DNA from 2 places in the Streptomyces sp. NPDC058469 genome. Region 1 is predicted to be linked to the other one. Evidence: riboswitches for the same ligand, from Rfam matches in the RefSeq annotation. Region 1 holds a riboswitch; the other holds the start of a gene.
The links. A riboswitch is a leader RNA that binds a small molecule or an ion and turns the genes downstream of it on or off. The one in region 1 is predicted to bind S-adenosylmethionine.
Positions count from the first base shown of each region.

Region 2: another riboswitch for S-adenosylmethionine. It lies ahead of ACFWP5_RS27750 (aminotransferase class V-fold PLP-dependent enzyme); the one in region 1 lies ahead of thrC (threonine synthase).

Region 1 covers NZ_JBHXME010000241.1:1,644-9,192, forward strand. The annotation lists gene groL (chaperonin GroEL) at 1-1,495, opposite strand, end outside; gene ACFWP5_RS49205 (cold-shock protein) at 1,880-2,086, opposite strand; gene ACFWP5_RS49210 (MoaD/ThiS family protein) at 2,518-2,793, opposite strand; gene thrC (threonine synthase) at 2,914-4,230, opposite strand; SAM riboswitch class I at 4,246-4,392, opposite strand; gene ACFWP5_RS49220 (glucosyl-3-phosphoglycerate synthase) at 4,583-5,527, shown strand; gene ACFWP5_RS49225 (trehalose-6-phosphate synthase) at 5,633-7,054, shown strand; gene otsB (trehalose-phosphatase) at 7,218-7,549, opposite strand, start outside.
Region 2 covers NZ_JBHXME010000073.1:456-8,004, forward strand. The annotation lists gene ACFWP5_RS27725 (NlpC/P60 family protein) at 1-1,024, opposite strand, end outside; gene ACFWP5_RS27730 (NYN domain-containing protein) at 1,235-2,578, opposite strand; gene ACFWP5_RS27735 (hypothetical protein) at 2,615-2,854, opposite strand; gene ACFWP5_RS27740 (rhomboid family intramembrane serine protease) at 3,016-3,750, shown strand; gene ACFWP5_RS27745 (Lrp/AsnC family transcriptional regulator) at 3,747-4,028, shown strand; gene ACFWP5_RS27750 (aminotransferase class V-fold PLP-dependent enzyme) at 4,200-5,576, opposite strand; SAM riboswitch class IV at 5,742-5,858, opposite strand; gene trpD (anthranilate phosphoribosyltransferase) at 5,936-7,000, opposite strand; gene ACFWP5_RS27760 (cytochrome bc complex cytochrome b subunit) at 7,135-7,549, opposite strand, start outside.

The sequences.
Region 1 (7,549 bases):
AGCGCGTGACCTTCGCCGGGTCGATGATGCCCTCGGCGATCATGTCCACGTACTCACCGGTCGCGGCGTTGAGGCCGTGACCGATGGGCAGGTTGCGGACCTTCTCGACGACGACTCCGCCTTCGAGGCCACCGTTGACGGCGATCTGCTTCAGCGGGGCCTCAAGGGCCAGCTTCACGATCGCGGCACCGGTCGCCTCGTCACCTTCGAGCTCAAGCTTCTCGAAGACGTGGCCCGCCTGGATGAGCGCGACGCCGCCACCGGCGACGATGCCCTCCTCGACGGCCGCCTTCGCGTTGCGAACGGCGTCCTCGATGCGGTGCTTGCGCTCCTTGAGCTCGACCTCGGTGGCCGCGCCCGCCTTGATGACGGCGACGCCGCCGGCGAGCTTGGCGAGGCGCTCCTGGAGCTTCTCGCGGTCGTAGTCCGAGTCGCTGTTCTCGATCTCGGCGCGGATCTGGTTGACGCGACCGGCAACCTGGTCCGCCGAGCCCGAGCCGTCGACGATCGTCGTCTCGTCCTTGGTGATGACGACCTTGCGGGCGCGGCCGAGGAGATCCACGGTCGCGTTCTCCAGCTTGAGGCCGACCTCCTCGGAGATGACCTCGCCGCCCGTGAGGATGGCGATGTCGCCGAGCATGGCCTTGCGACGGTCACCGAAGCCCGGAGCCTTGACGGCGACGGACTTGAAGGTGCCGCGGATCTTGTTGACGACCAGCGTGGACAGGGCCTCGCCCTCAACGTCCTCGGCGATGATCAGCAGCGGCTTGCCCGACTGCATGACCTTCTCCAGGAGCGGGAGCAGGTCCTTGACGTTGGCGATCTTCGAGTTGGCGATCAGGATGTAGGGGTCGTCGAGGACGGCCTCCATACGCTCCATGTCGGTGGCGAAGTACGCCGAGATGTAGCCCTTGTCGAAGCGCATACCCTCGGTGAGCTCAAGCTCAAGACCGAAGGTCTGGGACTCCTCGACGGTGATGACGCCTTCCTTGCCGACCTTGTCCATCGCCTCGGCGATGAGCTCGCCGATCTGGGTGTCGGCGGCGGAGATGGAGGCCGTAGAAGCGATCTGCTCCTTGGTCTCCACGTCCTTGGCCTGCTCCAGCAGGGCACCGGAGACGGCCTCGACGGCCTTCTCGATACCGCGCTTGAGGGCCATCGGGTTGGCGCCCGCGGCTACGTTGCGCAGACCCTCCTTGACGAGGGCCTGGGCCAGGACGGTCGCGGTGGTCGTACCGTCACCGGCGACGTCGTCCGTCTTCTTGGCGACTTCCTTGACCAGCTCGGCGCCGATCTTCTCGTACGGGTCCTCGAGCTCGATCTCCTTGGCGATGGAAACACCATCGTTGGTGATCGTGGGGGCGCCCCACTTCTTCTCGAGGACGACGTTGCGGCCCTTGGGGCCAAGGGTGACCTTGACGGCGTCGGCGAGCTGGTTCATCCCGCGCTCGAGACCGCGCCGTGCCTCCTCGTCGAACGCGATGATCTTGGCCATGTGAAGTGGTCCTCCCGGACTGGGGTGGATTGCTCCGGACCGCGCTGGCGCCCGCGACGGACGGCCTGCCTGCCCCGTGGTTCCTTGCACCACCTGGCCTGCGGGCCTCACCGACCCGGTCCTTCGTTATCACTCTCACCTTCAGAGTGCTAACGCCAATGATTAGCACTCGGCATGGTCGAGTGCAAGCGGCTCCCGCGTTCTGGGCCCCTCCTTCACGGGGCGCGCGAGGTGCGCGCGGGGCCTGCGTGACGGACGCGCGAGGCACGCTCCGGGCACGCTCCGGGCATGACGAAGGGCCCGTACCCCAGGAGGTGACCCCCCAGGAGTACGAGCCCTTCGGTGAGGAACGAAGAACGTCGCTGCTGTTCGTCGGCGCGTGCTTCAGCTGGTCGCGAGCCGGACCATGTCCGCCTGCGGCCCCTTCTGACCCTGCGAGATCTCGAAATCGACCCGCTGACCCTCTTCCAGGGTGCGGTAGCCGTCCATCTGAATCGCGCTGTAGTGGACGAAAACATCCGCACCACCGTCGACCGCGATGAAGCCGTACCCCTTCTCCGCGTTGAACCATTTGACGGTGCCCTGAGCCATGCCTAACTCCCCTATTACTGGCCCTTGCACGGACCCGCACTTCGCGGATCCGGGTCAGACCTCACCCCCCACAGGATTGGGGGCGTGCGCCGGAACGCGTCGACCGCGGCCGAATGTATCCGTCCAACTGCCGTCTGCAACAGGTCAATCCGACGAGAATTCCGGGCAGGACCGGTCGGGAATTTACGGAGAATTCGTCCGACTTCAGGGCAAGTCGGGCCCGATAAAGGGAACATAACGCGCAAAAAGTCTGCACACTTTGGCTACTTCTCATCGCACGCGGAGCGGGTACTCATATGCGTCCGGCATGCGGAGTGGAGCGCGTTCCCCAACTGTACCCCGCTCAACCCTACAGAATTGCCCCCTCCGCTTCTCTCACGGAGGGGGCAATTCGATGAACTCTTGGTAATCGGCGTTACCGAGGGTAATTATCAGCCGCCGGCGACGGCCGGAATGATCGAGACGCCGGCCCCCTCCGGAGTGGCCGTCTCCAGCCCCTGCTCGAACCGCACGTCGTCATCGTTGACGTACACGTTGACGAACCGCCGCAGCTTGCCCTGATCGTCCAGGACGCGGGCGGAGATGCCCGTGTGGTTCTTCTCCAGGTCCGTGATGACCTCGGCGAGGGTGGCACCTTCGGCGGAGACCTCGGCCTTACCGCCGGTGTAGGTGCGAAGGATGGTGGGGATGCGGACAGAAACGCTCATGCTCAAGACCTCCGGTCAGGTACGGCTTCTGGCTTTCAGGGGCGCGGGGCTGTGTCGACGTGCTGCTACCGCCGCGCGGGCGCGACCAACCCCCACGGGCCCGCAGACAAAGAACGACGCTTACGACGCGAGCCCAGCTTCCCTGAACGACTCGAGGTTCGGCCGGATCGTCGCGGTGAGCCCCGTGCCGGCAACCGCGTCCAGCGTCTTCAGACCGTCACCGGTGTTCAACACGACAGTGGTCAGCGTCGGATCCAGCAACCCGTTCTCGATCAGCTTCTTCGCCACACCGACGGTCACCCCACCGGCGGTCTCCGCGAAGATCCCCTCGGTCCGGGCCAGCAACTTGATCGCGTCGACAACCTGCTCGTCGTTGACGTCCTCAACAGCCCCACCGGTACGCCGGGCGATGTCCAGCACGTAAGGGCCGTCCGCCGGGTTCCCGATCGCCAGCGACTTGGCGATCGTGTTCGGCTTCTGCGGACGTACGACGTCATGCCCGGCCTTGTAGGCGACGGACACCGGCGAACATCCTTCCGCCTGCGCCCCGAAGATCTTGTACGGCTTGTCCTCGACGAGCCCGAGCTTGATCAGCTCCTGCAGACCCTTGTCGATCTTCGTGAGCTGCGACCCGGAGGCGATGGGAACCACGAGCTGGTCGGGGAGCTGCCAGCCCAGCTGCTCGCAGATCTCGTACGCGAGGGTCTTGGAGCCCTCCGCGTAGTACGGCCGCAGGTTGACGTTGACGAAGCCCCAGCCCTCGCCGGCCGGGTCGCCGATCAGCTCGGAGCAGAAGCGGTTCACGTCGTCGTAGTTGCCCTCGATGCCGACGAGCTCGCCGCCGTAGATCGCGGCCATGACGATCTTGCCCTGCTCCAGGTCGTGCGGGATGAACACGCAGGAGCGGAAGCCGGCCCGCGCGGCGGCGGCACCGACGGCGCCCGCGAGGTTGCCGGTGGAGGAGCAGGAGAGGGTCGTGAAGTTGAAGGCGCGGGCGGCCTCGATGGCCTGGGCCACGACGCGGTCCTTGAAGGAGTGCGTCGGGTTGCCGGAGTCGTCCTTGACGAACAACTTGCCCGCGTCGACGCCCAGTTCGCGGGCGAGGTTGTCGGCCTGGACGAGCTTGGTCCAGCCGGGGTTGATGTTCGGCTTGTCGGCCACGTCGGCGGGGACGGGCAGCAGGGGCGCGTACCGCCAGATGTTCGCGGGGCCCGCTTCGATGCGCTTGCGGAGCTCTTCGGTGTCGTAGGCCGAGAAGTCGTAGGCGATCTCCAGCGGGCCGAAACACTCCTCGCAGGCGAAGACCGGACCGAGCGGGACGCGGTGGCCGCACTCGCGGCAGGACAGCGCGGCGGCGGGGCCGAGATCGACGGCGTTCGCGGAGTTCGTGTCCGTGTTCGCGGGGTTCGTGGTGCTTGCGACAGTCTGCGCAGCCATGGAGGCGAGGCCCTTTCCTCATCTTCCTCACGACGCATCTCGCCGTGAGACGGATTTGGCACCTTCCCGAGCCGGGAGCCTCGCCACATCAACGTGACAAGACCGGCTGGAGGGTTGCCGGGGCTTCAACGGGCCGTATCCCTCTGCCCCTCTGGATGAGCGGTGTTCAGTTGTGTATGCGGTTGTGTCACTTGCGTGAGCGTCGACAACCCCCGACATGCGATGGTCATCAGCGTTGTTCAAAACTGTAACCGAAGGCCAGGACAGTTGAGTGAGCCGTCCGAACCGCGAGACGGATCACACACACTCCGTGATCACTGCTCGCCGAGAGAACGCAGAGGAGCCGCGCAACGTGCTGAAGGAAGTCGAGCGCTGGCTGAGCACCCGCTCCTGGTCCATGACCGATCGCCCGCTCCACAAGATTCTGGCCGCCAAGCAGCGCACGGGCCAGTCGGTCAGTGTCGTGCTGCCCGCGCTCAACGAGGAAGCGACGGTCGGCGACATCGTCGCGATCATCCGTCACGACCTCATGCAGCAGGTCCCGCTCGTCGACGAGATCGTCGTCGTCGACTCCGGGTCCACCGACCGCACCTCCGAGGTGGCCGCCGCGGCGGGCGCCCGGGTCGTGCACCGTGACGACATCCTGCCCCGCATCCCCGCCGTGCCCGGCAAGGGCGAGGTGCTGTGGCGCTCGCTGCTCGTGACGAGCGGTGACATCGTCTGCTTCATCGACGCGGACCTGAAGGAGTTCTCCTCCGACTTCGTCACCGGGATCGTGGGCCCGCTGCTCACCGACCCCGGCGTCGACCTCGTCAAGGCGATGTACGACCGCCCGCTCGGCGGCGCGGCGGGCCAGGGCGGCCGGGTCACCGAGCTGATGGCGCGCCCGCTGCTGAACATGCACTGGCCGCAGCTGGCCGGTTTCGTGCAGCCGCTCGGCGGCGAGTACGCGGCCCGCCGCTCACTGCTCGAACAACTGCCGTTCCCCGTCGGCTACGGCGTCGAGCTGGGCATGCTCGTCGACGCGCTGCACCTGGTGGGCCTGAACGCCCTCGCCCAGGTCGACGTCGGCGTGCGCAAGCACCGGCACCAGGACGGGCAGGCGCTGGGTCGCATGGCCGCGCAGATCTACCGCACGGCTCAGCTGAGGCTGGCCCGCGGTCACCTCATCCGGCCGTCCCTGACCCAGTTCGAACGGGGTCCGGACGGCTTCGAGCCGCGCACGTACTCCGTGGACACGGAGGAACGGCCGCCGATGGCGGACATCACCGAGTACCAGTCCCGCAAGGTGGCATAACCGCACAGTCATAGACGGTCACGGACGGTCGTATACGGACTCATACGGTCCGCAGACGGCCGTCCGTACGTTTGAGCGTTTCCGGGCCGGGCTAGGTTGTGGCGTATGGCTTCCACGGCTTCTACGGCTTCCCCCTCCCCTCGCGGTGCCGCTCAGGTGCTCGTCGCGTCCAATCGCGGCCCGGTCTCGTACGAGGTGGGCGACGACGGTTCGCTGCGCGCCAAGCGCGGCGGCGGCGGGCTGGTGTCCGGGCTGTCGGCGATCGGCCCGGACGCGGGTGCGCTGTGGGTGTGCTCGGCGCTGTCCGACGGCGACCGCGAGGCCGTACGGCGCGGGGTCGGCGAGGACGGCGTACGGATGCTGGACATCCCGGCCGATGTACACGCCGACGCGTACAACGGCATCGCCAACTCCGTGCTGTGGTTCGTCCACCACATGCTGTACCAGACCCCGCTGGAGCCGGTCTTCGACGCGGAGTTCCGGCGCCAGTGGGCGTCGTACGAGACGTACAACCGGGCGTTCGCGGAGGCGCTGGCACAGGAGGCGGCGGAGGGCGCGGTCGCGATCGTGCAGGACTACCACCTGTGCCTGGTGCCGGGGATGCTGCGGGAGTTGAGGCCGGATCTGCGGATCGGCCACTTCTCGCACACGCCGTGGGCACCGGCGGACTACTTCCGGATGCTGCCGGACGACATCCGGGAGCAGCTGCTGACGGGCATGCTCGGCGCGGACCGGCTCGGCTTCCTCACCCACCGCTGGGCGGACGCGTTCACGGCCTGTTGTACGGAGTTCGCCGGGGGCCCGGGTGACACGCGGATCGGCGTCCACGGCCTCGGCGCCGACGCCGACTTCCTGCGCGCCCGCTCGCACGAGCCGGACGTGGAGGAGCGCATCGTCGCACTGCGCGAGGAGATCGGCGCGGGCCGCAGGACCATCGTCCGCGTCGACCGCACCGAACTGTCCAAGAACATCGTGCGCGGACTGCTGGCGTACCGCCAACTCCTCGACGACCACCCGGAGTTGCTGGAGCAGGTCGTCCACGTGGCGTTCGCCTACCCCTCCCGGCAGGACCTCGCCGTCTACCGCGACTACACGGCCGAGGTGCAGCGGGTCGCCGACGAGATCAACTCCCAGTACGGGACGGCGGGTTGGACCCCGGTCGTCCTGCACGTCAAGGACGACTTCGCCCGCTCCCTGGCCGCGTACCGCCTCGCCGACGTGGCCCTCGTCAACCCCATCCGCGACGGCATGAACCTCGTCGCCAAGGAGGTCCCGGTCGTCTCCGACGAGGGCTGCGTCCTGGTCCTCTCCCGGGAGGCGGGCGCCTACGAGGAGTTGGGCGAGGACGCGATCCCGGTCAACCCGTACGACGTGATCGCCACAGCCGGCGCGCTCCACGAGGCGTTGACCATGCCGGCCGGGGAACGGGCCGAGCGGACAAAGAGGTTGACGGCGGCGGCTACGGCCCTGCCTCCGGCCCAGTGGTTCCTGGAACAGCTGAACGCGCTGCGCGATCGGACGAGTTGAGCGGGGCCGGGGCGGGGCGCGTCGGGGGAGCGGCAGAGCGGCCGTGGGGGTCGCTGGAAGCTGGGGCCGTTCCTAACCACTGTGGTGGTTCATGACTGGTTAGAAAGGACCCCAGCCTCCGGAGAGGCCAGTAGCAGGTCTAGGCCCCCACCCCGGCCTCGAATCACCCCAGTTGAGCCGCGAGCGCCGACAGCAGTCCTACGACCCCCGCCGGGCCGTCCACCACCAGGTCGGCCCGTTCCCGCAACTCCGTGACCTCGTCGCTGCCGCTGCAGACCAGCAACCCGGGGACGCCGTCCGAGCGGAGTTTTTCCACGGCCGCGAAGGCGGGGAGGTCGCCGAGGTCGTCGCCCGCGTAGAGGACCGACTCGGCGCCGGTCTCGCGGAGGTAGTCGAGGAGGGCTACGCCCTTGTCCATGCCGGGTGGGCGCAGCTCCAGGACCATGCGGCCGGGTTCGACGATCAGGCCGTGGCGGGTGGCGAGCTCGGTGAGGG
Region 2 (7,549 bases), on a different contig from region 1:
CGCCGAACTCGAACGTCATGTTGCCGATCGCCTCGTAGCGCACCACGGCACCGGTGTGCGGAGCGTGCAGCACCTGGCCGTTGCCCGCGTACAGGCCGACGTGGTGGAAGTCGCCGTAGAAGATGACCAGGTCGCCGACCTTGAGGTCGCTCTGGCTGTAGATCCGGGTGCCGGCGTTCGCCTGCGCCTCGGACGTGCGGGGTATGGAGACACCCGCCTGCGCGTAGGCCCAGGAGGTCAGGCCGGAGCAGTCGAAGGAGGACGGGCCGGAGGCGCCGTAGACGTACGGCGAGCCGATCACGGACTGGGCGGCGGCGAAGGCCGAGGCGGCGCGGCCGGAGGCGGAACCGGTGTTGCCGAGGTTCACGCGCGAGCTGGAACGGTTGGCGGCCTGGGCCTGCTCCTGGTCGAGCGCCGCCTTCTCCGCGGCGGTCAGCGTGTTGAGCAGCTTCTGGGCCGCGGCCAGCTTGGTCTTGACCTCGTCCTTCTTCTTCTTGAGCTCGGTGCGGGTGGCGGAGAGGTCCTTGAGCTTGGTGCTCGCCTCCGCGCGCTCCTGGGCGAGTTCGCGCTGCTTGCCCTGGATCTTCGTCAGCGCCTCGACCTGCTGACTGCTCAACTGGTCCATCGTGGACGCCTTGTCGAGATAGTCGTCCGGGTCCGAGGACAGGAACAGCTGGATCGAGGGGTCGATGCCACCGGTGCGGTACTGGGCGCTCGCCATCGTCCCGAGGCCGTCCCGGAGCTTGTTGAGCTCCTCCTGGCCGCGGGCGACGTTGTCCTGGATGGTGGAGATCTCCTTCTGGAGCTTCTTCTGCTTCTCCTGGGCCCCGTCGAGCTTCTCGGTGGCCTGCTCGGCCTGCGAGTAGAGGGTGTCGACCTTCGCCTTGACCTCGTCCTTGCTGGGCTTCTCGCTCGGCGCGGCATTGGCGGCCTGAGCGCTGAGGGCAACGGCGGCTGCTGCTGCGGTGGTCAGCACAGTGACGCGCGTGCGGCTCGGCTGCTTCGGTCGACGATGGGACGCCACGGAGTCGAGCTCCTTCTATTGAGTGATCACCCGTTCGGAGGTTCGAGGCCTGACCCTAGTGATGTTTCTGTGATCAGTTCAAATCCTCACACGAAAAAATGCCGTCACTCAAAGCATTCTTTGCACATAACCAACGTGCAGTGATGGTCGATTGACGCTACGTTGCGTGACGGTTCGGTCAATTCCGGCATTAAACCTGTACGTTGACCTTCACGACAGTCGTTTGAGGAGTACCGCAGAAGCGACGGGTCGGGCGCCCGCCTTCGCGATGCCGTCGGCGACCTCGCGGTCGGTCGAGACGACGATGACCGGCCGGCCCGGCGGCTCGGCGCGCACCAGCTGGCGGATCAACTCGTCGGCGGTGACGCCCGGTTTGGAGAACAGCACCCGCACTCCGCGCGGCGGCGCGAGCAGCACGGGCGCGGCCAGCTCGGCCCCGTCGAAGACACAGGTGACCTCGGCGCCGGTCTGCGCGGCGAGCTGCGAGAGCTGCCCCAGAAGCCTCAACCGCTGCTTCTCCAGGGGCATTTGGGGATAGCCTGTCTTGGTGACGTTGTAGCCGTCGACGACCAGGTGGGCCTGCGGCAGCGCGAGCAACTGGTCGAGGATCGCGGGGTCGTTCTCCGACAGCGCCCGCGCGGCAATGTCTTTCGGCGTCATTCGTCCCGGTTCGACCGCGTCGACGGTCTCGGCGGGCCGCACAGAGACGGGCGGCAGCGCCAGTTCCCGCCGCAGCCCCTGGGCCGCGTCCAGCACGGTGTCGAGCAGCAGCCGTACCCGCATGTCCTCGACGCTGCGCCCCTCCCGGGCCGCCTTGCGGGTGGCCTCCAGGGCCGCCTCGGCCTCGCTGAGCCGCGCTTTGAGCCGCCGGCTCTCGCTCTCGGCCGCGGACACCTGGATCTGGCCCTCCGCGCGCGCGGTGTCCGTCTCGGCCCGCAGCTTGCGCAGGGCGGCCTCGCCGCGCTTGACGTCGCTGTGAGCGGCACGCAGTTTGCGGTGAAGCGATTCCGCTTCCTTCTTCGCCGCGTCCAGCTCGGTGCGCAGCCGCTCGGTCTCGCTCCGGGTCGCGTCCCGCGCCCGGGCCAACTCCTCGCGCAGCCGCTCCAGTTCGGCCCGGCTCTCCTCGTCGGCGCGCTCGGCGTCGGCGCGCAGCGCCTCCTCGCCGGCGGCGGTCACGAGCTTCACCCAGCCGGTGGGGCGCAGAACATAGGCCGCGGCCGCCACGTCGAGCGGATCCGCGGCCGGGGGCGGCGAGCCGGAGTCGAGGGCGCCGGCGAGCTCCGACTGGGCCTCTCTCAGCTTCTCCCCGATGCGCTGCCGGAACAGCGGATCGGTCTCCAGCGCGGCGGCCATCGCATTACCCGCGAACTTGGCGCGCCGGTTGGGAGCGAAACGGGCGTACTGTCGTAGCTGCGCGGGCAGTTCGGCGACAGTGAGGCCGCCGAAGCCGTCCGACACGATCTGTACGACCCGCCTCCGCACGCCGTCGGGCAGCGGACGGTCGAGCACCTCGGCGGCGCCGTCGCCCGGCCCCCCGCCTGAGTTCTCCACCATCCTCACACCCCAATGTCTGTGCGGGACCACTCCCTCTCAGGAGTCGGCGCCCGGCCTGTCCACGAGTTCCACCTGATCCACGGCGTTGCACCAGCGGCAGCGCACCGACTCGATGGTCTCACTGACCACCTCGCGCTCCTCCACCTTCGGCTCACCCGCCAGGTCCAGGTGGAGGTACTCCACGACCTTCGACGAGCGCGTCACGTCGAAGCGCGTGAGGTTGCCGCAGAGGGTGCAGCGCCACCGCGTAGAGGCGGTCGGCAGGGGAACCGTCATCGTGGCTGTCCGCTTCCTTCTTGTTCCAGTTTCCGTGATCGCCGGTTTCCCCGGCGAGTGTGGCTCGTAACCCTACGGCCTGGCGGGTACTCGCCGCTCGGCCGTCCACAGCGGCGATTCACCCTGTGCCGTTGCGTCCCGTTACGTCATGCTCTGTGTCCATGATCAGCAACTGGGGCTCGGCACTCGTCAGGACGTTCCGCGGCACCTCGGCGCCCATGACGTACACCCTGATCGGCCTGTGCTGCCTGATCTTCGTCCTCGGCCCGGCCTCGGGTTTCGTCCCGTCCTACGGCACCGGGGACGCGCTGCTCGTCGCGCAGCGGGCGTACTTCCGCCGCTGGGGCGTGGTCCCGGCAAACCTGTTCGGCAGCCCCGCCAGGGAGGCCCTGACCCCGGTCACGGCCCTCTTCATCCACGGCAGCTGGATCCATCTCCTCGGCAACATGCTCTTCCTCTACGTCTTCGGAGCGATGACCGAGGAACGGCTGGGCCGTGTCGAGTTCACCCTGTTCTACCTGGGCTGCGGCTACCTGGCCCTGCTGGGCTACGCGGTGGCCAACGCCGACTCCGAACAGTCACTGGTCGGCGCGTCCGGGGCGATCTCGGCGGTCCTCGGGGCGTTCCTGTACTTGTTCCCCCGGGCCCGCGTGACGAGTCTCCTCCCCTTCCTCTTCTTCCTGCCGCTGCGCTTCCCCGCGTGGGTCGTCCTCCCCTTCTGGGCTGCCCTGCAGTGGCTCGCGGCGGGCCAGGCCGCGCAGGGGCCGGGGGTGGCGTACCTCGCCCACCTGGTGGGCTTCACGCTGGGCTTCGGCTACGCGTGGGTGCGGTTCGGCCGTACCACTAGAGTGAAACCCGCCCCAGTAACGGTCCCCGAGGGAGAGAACCAGCCGTGATCACCGCGATCGTCCTCATCAAGACCAGCGTGGACCGGATTCCGGAGATCGCCGAGTCGATCGCCGCGCTCGAATCTGTGAGCGAGGTCTTCTCTGTCACCGGTACGTATGACTTGATCGCGATGGTGCGGGTGCGGCAGCACGAGGATCTGGCCGAGGTGATCCCTGGGCGGATCAGCAAGATCCCCGGGGTGGAGGGGACGGATACGCACGTGGCGTTTCGGACTTACTCGCAGCATGATCTTGAGGCTGCGTTCGCTATTGGGCTGGACTCTTGAGCTGAGCGCCTAGTGGGGTGGGGCGCGGATCGTTTGCGGCTGACCGCCCGGCCGTGGCTGGTCGCGCAGTTCCCCGCGCCCCTGGGGTGACTGGCCTGACGCCTGTTCACATCGGGCCGCCGGGACAGAGCCCCGCGCCTCTTGGGGGCATGCCCCTGACGTCAGTCGAGATCACACCGCCGGGACGCAGCGGCCGTTCTCCGTGTGGTACGTCCACTTGGCGCCCTTGGTCACCAGTTCGCGTACCGCGCCCACGAAGCGCTCGACGTGCTCGTCCGGGGTGCCCGCGCCGAAGCTGACGCGGATGGCGTTGAGGGACTTCTCGCCCGGGGCCGCCTCGGGGGCGCCGCACTCGCCCTGGGTCTGGGGGTCGCTGCCCAGGAGGGTGCGGACCAGGGGGTGGGCGCAGAAGAGGCCGTCGCGGACGCCGATGCCGTACTCGGCGGAGAGGGCGGCGGCGAAGTGGGAGCTGTTCCAGCCGTCGACGACGAAGGAGATCACGCCGACCCTCGGGGCGTCGTCGCCGAAGAGGGACAGGACGCGAACCTCCGGGACCTCGGCCAGGCCCGCCCGCACCTTCTCGATCAGGTGCTGCTCGCGCTCGACCAGCGTGTCGAAGCCCGCCTCGGTCAGCGCCTTGCAGGCCGACGCGATGGAGTAGGCGCCGATGACGTTCGGGGAGCCGGCCTCGTGGCGGGCGGCGCTGTCGTGCCACTCCACGTCCACTCCCCCGTCCTCGCGCCGCGTGACCTTGCGGCTGGCGCCGCCGCCGGCGAGGTAGGGGTCGGCCGCCTGGAGCCAGTCGGAGCGGCCGGCCAGGACGCCCGAGCCGAAGGGGGCGTAGAGCTTGTGGCCGGAGAAGGCGATCCAGTCGACGTCGAGATCCTGCACGGACACCGGGTGGTGCGGGGCGAGTTGGGCGGCGTCCAGGACGATCCGGGCGCCGTGGGCGTGCGCGGCGGCGGCCAGTTCGCGGACCGGCCACAGTTCGCCGGTGACGTTCGAGGCGCCGGTGACGCAGACCAGGGCCGGGCCGTGCCCCTCCTTAATGGACACAGTGCGGTCGGCGAGGGCCTGCTCCAGGGTCTCGACGGCCTGGCGCGGGGTGCGCGGGGCGTTGAGGTAGGTGACCCGGGCGTCCTTCCAGGGGAGCAGGGACGCGTGGTGCTCGGTCTCGAAGACGAAGACCTGGCAGTCGGCGGGGAGGGCCTGGGCGAGCAGGTTCAGGGAGTCCGTCGTGGAGCGGGTGAAGATCAGCTGGTCGTCGGGGCGGCAGTCCAGGAACTCCTCGACCGTCCTGCGGGCGTTCTCGAACAGGTCGGTGGAGAGCTGCGAGAGGTAGCCGGCGCCGCGGTGCACGCTGCCGTAGTACGGGGCGTAGGCCGCCACGTCGTCCCAGACGCGCTGGAGGGCGGGGGCGCTGGCCGCGTAGTCGAGCGCCGCGTAGGTGACTTCGCCGCCCGTGACGAGCGGGACGGTGACATCCCGGCCGAGAACGGGCAGCGGGGCACAAATGGTCGTAGCGGCGACAGCGGTGGAGACAGACATGGCGAACTCCCGTGAGAGGCAGGCGACTTCACCACGCGAGCGGTCAGGGCTCAGCGCGGGAAGAGAAGAAAAGGGGGTATGCGGAGGCGGGGCTCGACGCCCTATCGCATTCGCTTGCTCACAGAGGGCTCCCTCGATGACCAGGACCCCTGGTGTCTTTCGAGGGGCCCGCGCTTGCCGCAGACCTCGCTGCCTACGGCCTGGTCTTCACCCGGGGCACCCCGCCACGGACGGAGGGTTGCCGGACAGTCGGCCGGGGCCTCATGACTGTCACTCATGACCTGGTCGGAAAACTTACGTGAGGTGATCGCCGTCCCGCAACCCGTGTCCGGATCGCGGGACGACCATCCGTGCGGTGCCTACGCGTTGCTGGCCGCCGCCCAGCGCTCCAGGGTCCGCTTGGCCGCCCCCGAGTCGATCGACTCCTGAGCCTTCGCCATTCCGGCCCGGATCCGGTCCACCAGCGGCCCGTCCCCGGCTTCGAGCGCCACGAGCGCCGCCGCCGAGTTCAGCAGTACGGCGTCCCGTACCGGGCCCGTCTCGCCGTCCAGGAGACGGCGGGCCACGTCGGCGTTGTACTCGGGGTCGGCACCGCGCAGCGCCTCGACGGGGACCAGTGGGAGGCCCACGTCCCGGGGGTCGAAGGCCTCCTCGGTGACCTTGCCGTCGCGGACGATCCACACCCGGGAGGTCGCGGTGGTCGTCAGCTCGTCGAGGCCGTCGTCGCCGCGGAACACCAGCGCGGAGGAGCCGCGCTCGGCCAGTACGCCCGCGATGAGCCCGGCCATGCGGGTGTCGAAGCAGCCGACCGCCGACGAGGTGACCTTGGCCGGGTTGGTCAGCGGACCGAGCAGGTTGAACGCGGTCGGCACCCCCAGGTCCCGCCGGACCGCACCCGCGAACCGCATCGTGGGGTGGAACCTGGCCGCGAAGCAGAACGTGATCCCGGCCTCCTCCACCACCTGCGCGACCCGCTCGGGCGACAGCTCCAGGTTGATGCCGAGCCGCTCCAGCACGTCGGAGGAACCGCTCGCCGAGGACGAGGCACGGTTGCCGTGCTTGACGACCTTCGCACCGGCCCCGGCGATCACGATGGCGGACATCGTCGAGATGTTGACCGTCTTCGCCCGGTCGCCGCCGGTGCCGACGATGTCGACGGCCGGTCCCGGGATGTGCAGCGGCTTCGCGTGGGCGTACATCGTCTCGACGAGGCCGTTGATCTCCTCGACGGTCTCGCCCTTGGCCCGCAGCGCCACCAGGAAGCCCGCGATCTGGGCGTCGGCGGCCTCGCCGCTCATGATGCGGTCCATCGCCCACGCCGTGTCGGCGGTGCCGAGGTCCTGTCCGGCGAGCAGCGCGCTCAGTACGTCGGGCCAGGAACGGGCCGCCGCGGTGTCGCCTCCAGCGGGGGTCACAGCGCTCATACGGCCGCTCCTGGGTGTCGTAGAAACATGGTTCGAAAGACCTGCCCCACCCTATCCAGCCGCAGGCACGGCGAAGGGCCCCGTCCGGTGTTCGGACGGGGCCCTTCGACTGTGGCGTGGCGACGCCTCAGCGATCAGTGGTGGCCGTGGCCGCTCGTGATCTCCTTGTACTCGTCGACGGTGGGCTTGGGGATCTGGGACTCCTCGCCGTAGTACGCCTCGCTCAGCTTGGCGCGCAGCTTCTGGGAGCCCTTCACCTTGCGCTCGACGCCGTTGTCGTCGACCGTCGCGCCGATCGCGGCCGGCACGTACTGCTCGTGCGCGGTGAGCGTGTGCAGCGCGTCCTGGCTGAGCGGCTCGTGGATCTCGACGAACTCACCGTGCGGCAGGCGCTTGATGATGCCCGACTCGCGGCCGTGCAGCACCTTGTCCCGGTCGCGGCGCTGGAGGCCGAGGCAGACCCGCTTGGTGGCGAGGAAGACCAGCACCGGCACCACGAAGAAGCCGACGCGCACGAACCAGGTGATCGAGTTGATCGACAGGTGGAAG